2 regions of the Proteus terrae subsp. cibarius genome follow, and region 1 is predicted to be linked to the other one. Evidence: predicted binding sites of a transcription regulator. Region 1 holds the regulator's gene; the other holds the start of a gene.

Region 1 (2,211 bases):
GTTAAAGCGATTGGACGATTTTTTATTAGAACCACCATTGAAGCCCTTTAAAGGTATAAAACGATTTATTGTTGAATTTCTTTTTTTTGGTGTCAAAGAGGCGCGTTCTTGTTTATTTGCCGGTTTTTTCTTTTTTATTTTATTTGCTACACCAAGTAAAGGTGTCTTTGGTATACCCCGTTATGATGTGCTTCTTATTCTTGCTATCGCTTTTCAATTATGGATGGTGTGGGGAAAGTTAGAGACATGGGATGAATTAAAAGCGATCTGTTTTTTCCATATTGTTGGTTTTGTGATGGAATTATTTAAAACATCAGCAGCGATTGGTTCATGGAAATACCCTGATTTTGCTTACACGAAATTGTGGGAAGTTCCTTTATTTACTGGATTTATGTATTCCGCGGTAGGAAGCTATTTAATTCAAGCATGGCGTTTTTTAAAAGTGCGAATTGAACATTATCCGCCTTATTGGCTGGCAACATTAGTTGCTCTTGCAATTTATATCAATTTCTTTTCTCACCATTTTATTGGTGATTATCGTTGGTACTTAACCGCCTTTATTTTAGGTCTTTATGCTCGTAGTGTGGTTTATTTTACACCTTATGATACAGAGCGAAAAATGCCCTTATTACTTGCTTTTGTTCTGATAGGTTTCTTTATTTGGCTTGCTGAGAATTTCGGAACATTTTTTGGTGTTTGGCAATATCCTAACCAAATTGGTGCTTGGTCTGCTGTACATGCAGGCAAATGGGGCTCTTGGTCACTATTAGTTATTGTTACATTTACTATTGTGGTTCATTTAAAACATATTAAACACAGTATCAGTGTGACTAAGTAGAGTTATCCTCGGATTTTAGGCAATAAAAAAGGAACTGTAGACAGTTCCTTTTTTTTACTGAGAGATTATCCAGAATGAATTATTTCTCATCATGTGCGTGGCTATCTTCTTTACAATTGCCTTCAGCGCAGTGGCCATATAAATAAAGGCTATGATTGGAAAGCTTGATACCATGACGTTCAGCGATGTTTCTTTGGCGTAATTCAATAGCATCGTCTGTAAACTCGATAACTTTGCCACAATCAAGACAAATTAAATGGTCATGATGGTGTTGCTGAGTTAATTCAAATACTGATTTACCACCTTCAAAATTATGTCGGGTAACAATACCAGCATCATCAAATTGGTTTAAGACGCGATACACTGTTGCCAGACCAATCTCTTCACCGATATCGATGAGTTTTTTGTAGAGATCTTCAGCACTGACATGATGGCACTCAGGATCCTGGAGCACTTCCAAGATCTTTAAGCGAGGAAGTGTAACTTTTAACCCAGCATTTTTTAACGCTTTATTATTGTCGGTCATGCGGATTTAATCCTGTTGCTAATGGTGAATTTAATTTTTGTGCTCACAAATAGGTTTTATTCGTTAATACTCGGGTGAATAAATAACCTCATTGATTATAGGCATGATATTTAAAAATAAACACCCCACCTATCACACTATCTTAGCACACCATTGAATAATTATCATTCTCAATATTGAGTATTTCTTTTATCCCAGAATTTCGTCTAGGCTCATTTCTTCTTTGATTTGAGCAACCCAAGCATCAACACGCTCTTCGGTTAATTCTGGTTGACGATCTTCATCAATCGCAAGACCGATAAAGTGATTATCATCTGCGAGCCCTTTAGAGGCTTCGAAATGATAACCTTCTGTTGGCCAATGACCTACGATAACAGCACCACGAGGCTCAATAATATCGCGGATAGTACCCATTGCATCACAGAAATATTCTGCGTAATCTTCTTGGTCACCACAACCAAAGAGTGCAACAAGCTTACCATTGAAATCAATATCTTCTAGTGTTGGGAAAAAATCATCCCAATCACATTGTGCTTCACCATAATACCAAGTAGGAATACCTAGTAACAGAATATCGAACGCTTCGATGTCTTCTTGACTGGATTTTGCAATATCATGAACTTCAGCATTATCAGCGCCCAGTCTTTCTTGAAGCATTTTGGCAATATTTTCAGTGTTGCCAGTATCACTGCCGAAGAATATTCCTATGATTGCCATAAAGTGAGATAACCTCTTTTATTCTAAATTCGTTATATTTCAAATTGTAGCGTTATTGACTACGTATATTTTCACAAGTCACATACTGCTTGTATGTTTCTAATGACTCATTCACTTGCCACCTAGCTAC
Region 2 (2,211 bases), 430 kb from region 1:
AACCGCCTGTAGAGACCGTTTCCATTCCCACGAGTCCAACTTTGAGATAACCCGCTTTTCTTAGCGAATCCATGGCCGACATTAATGTTTCGTAATCAACCGTTTTATCCGCTTGGAAAAAGATTGTTGTCTCTTTGTTTGCTTGTGTCATGGTATCTAACACATTCGCCATCGTTTCATGAGTGACCATCTCTTCACCAATGAAAATTTGTTTATCTGACTTAATTGTTAAATAAACAGGCTTTTCAGGGCGAGGTTGTGGTTTTGCACTTGAAGCGGGTAAATTTACTTTTATATCAACAGTAGCTAAAGGTGCCGCCACCATAAAGATAATGAGCAGAACCAACATGACATCAATAAAAGGCGTCACATTGATATCATGCAATTCATTATCATCACCTGAATCATCACCAAGACGCATTGCCATAATTCATTACCTTGCTTTGCTGTTTTCGATATCTAAATCACGGCTGACTAATGTCACCACACCTGTTGCGATATCACCAATTTCACCACGATAACCCGCTATCATACGAGCAAAAATGTTATAGATAATAACCGCTGGAATTGCCGCAATCAGACCAATTGCAGTTGCTAATAGCGCTTCGGCAATACCTGGAGCAACAACGGCAAGGTTTGTCGTTTGAGAATGAGCAATACCGATAAAGCTATTCATGATCCCCCAAACTGTACCGAAAAGACCGATAAAAGGAGAAATTGCACCAATTGTGGCTAAGTAACCATTACCGCGACCTAATTCACGGATAATGGCTGCAACGCGACGTTCCATCCGCATTTCAACACGCTCTTTAATACCTGAAGCCACTTTACTTTCTTGAGAGTAAGTACGCTCTAATTCTGCATCATTAAAAAAATCAGCGGTTGCACTTTTATGACCAAATTTCTTGCTAATCGCTAACGCATCATTAAGTGATTTAGCTTCAACTAACTGAGCAGTCTCATTTCTTAAGCGACGACGCAGTGAAATCAAGTAGCTTCCTTTCGCGAAAAATAGTGCCCAAGTGACAATAGAGGCTAACAGTAAGCCAATCATGACACTCTTAACGACTAAGTCTGCATTACGGTACATACCCATTACAGATAAATCTTCAGCAAATCCACCACCAGCAACCATTTCAGGTTGTACCTCTGATGATGCATTTTCTGTCGCTAAAGGGACATTTTCTGAATTATCAGCCGTTGTTACAGGTGTATTTTCACCTTCTGGCTTAGCAGTTTCAGTGCCTACAGCTTTCACTTCATTACCCGCTGTTGAGACTGTAGTAGAAGTAGCAGTTGCTGGTGTGGCTGTTCCCTGTGTAGAAGCTGTTGAAGAAACGGCAGCAGTAGTTGGCTGTTCAGTTGGTGTGGCAGGAGTCGTATCCGCAAAAGCAGAGCCTGTCAGACCGATTGCCAATAGAATAGAAGCTGTCAAATTACGCATCAGTTGGCCTTTTACTCTCTTTTTTATCTATTTATTTATTCAGTAATGGCATCGTTGCGCCACTACTTACCCAAAATCGTTCGCTTACAATCATCCTGTTTGCCATCAGGAAAGAGAAAACGCTCAAATGATATCAAACATGAAGCATTTTGATAGTAATTATCATTACTATTTGGCTATTTTTTTTTCATTTGTCGATTTTTAAGACAAATTATCGTTATTTCACGTAACGTGAAATTTTATCAACTACCCTGTAAGCCTTTTGTACTTATCCAAAAAATGAATTAACTTGGGGGTAAACACACCATCAATTAAAAGAAGGTATTAAGGATGACGCTAAAAAAACAAGAAACCTCACTCCTCCTTTCTGGTCGAGCTAAAAAATATTCTCAAGGCGCAGTAAACCCAATTATACAACGAACATCATCTGTTATTTTTGATTCCGTTGCACAAAAACGTGAAGCAACAAAAAAACGGGCTAAAGGTACGCTTTTTTATGGTCGCCGAGGCACAACTACCCATTTTGCCTTACAAGAAGCATTAACTGAATTAGAGCAAGGTGCTGGCTGCGCACTATTTCCTTCAGGTGCAGCGGCGATTACGCAATCTATACTCGCATTTGTTGAGCAAGGCTCTCATATTCTTGTTACAGGTTCTGCCTACGATCCAACACAAAATTTTTGTGATCAGATCTTACGTAAATTCTCAGTCACAACGACCTACTTTGATCCTTTAATCGGCAAAGAGATCAGCCAATTGCTACGTCC

What was found. Region 1 encodes Fur, which represses iron uptake genes when iron is present. Its sites were predicted from a motif close to ATAATAATGAGAACNACTATCAA; they were not measured.
Region 2: the regulator Fur is predicted to act here: its motif matches at 1,594-1,616, upstream of exbB (tonB-system energizer ExbB).

Annotation. Positions count from the first base shown of each region.
Region 1 covers NZ_CP047349.1:1,066,067-1,068,277, forward strand. Annotated here, with positions in the region: gene GTH25_RS04895 (DUF817 domain-containing protein) at 1-838, shown strand, start outside; gene fur (ferric iron uptake transcriptional regulator) at 918-1,364, opposite strand; gene fldA (flavodoxin FldA) at 1,554-2,081, opposite strand.
Region 2 covers NZ_CP047349.1:637,166-639,376, reverse strand. Annotated here, with positions in the region: gene exbD (TonB system transport protein ExbD) at 1-427, opposite strand, end outside; gene exbB (tonB-system energizer ExbB) at 434-1,444, opposite strand; gene metC (cystathionine beta-lyase) at 1,775-2,211, shown strand, end outside.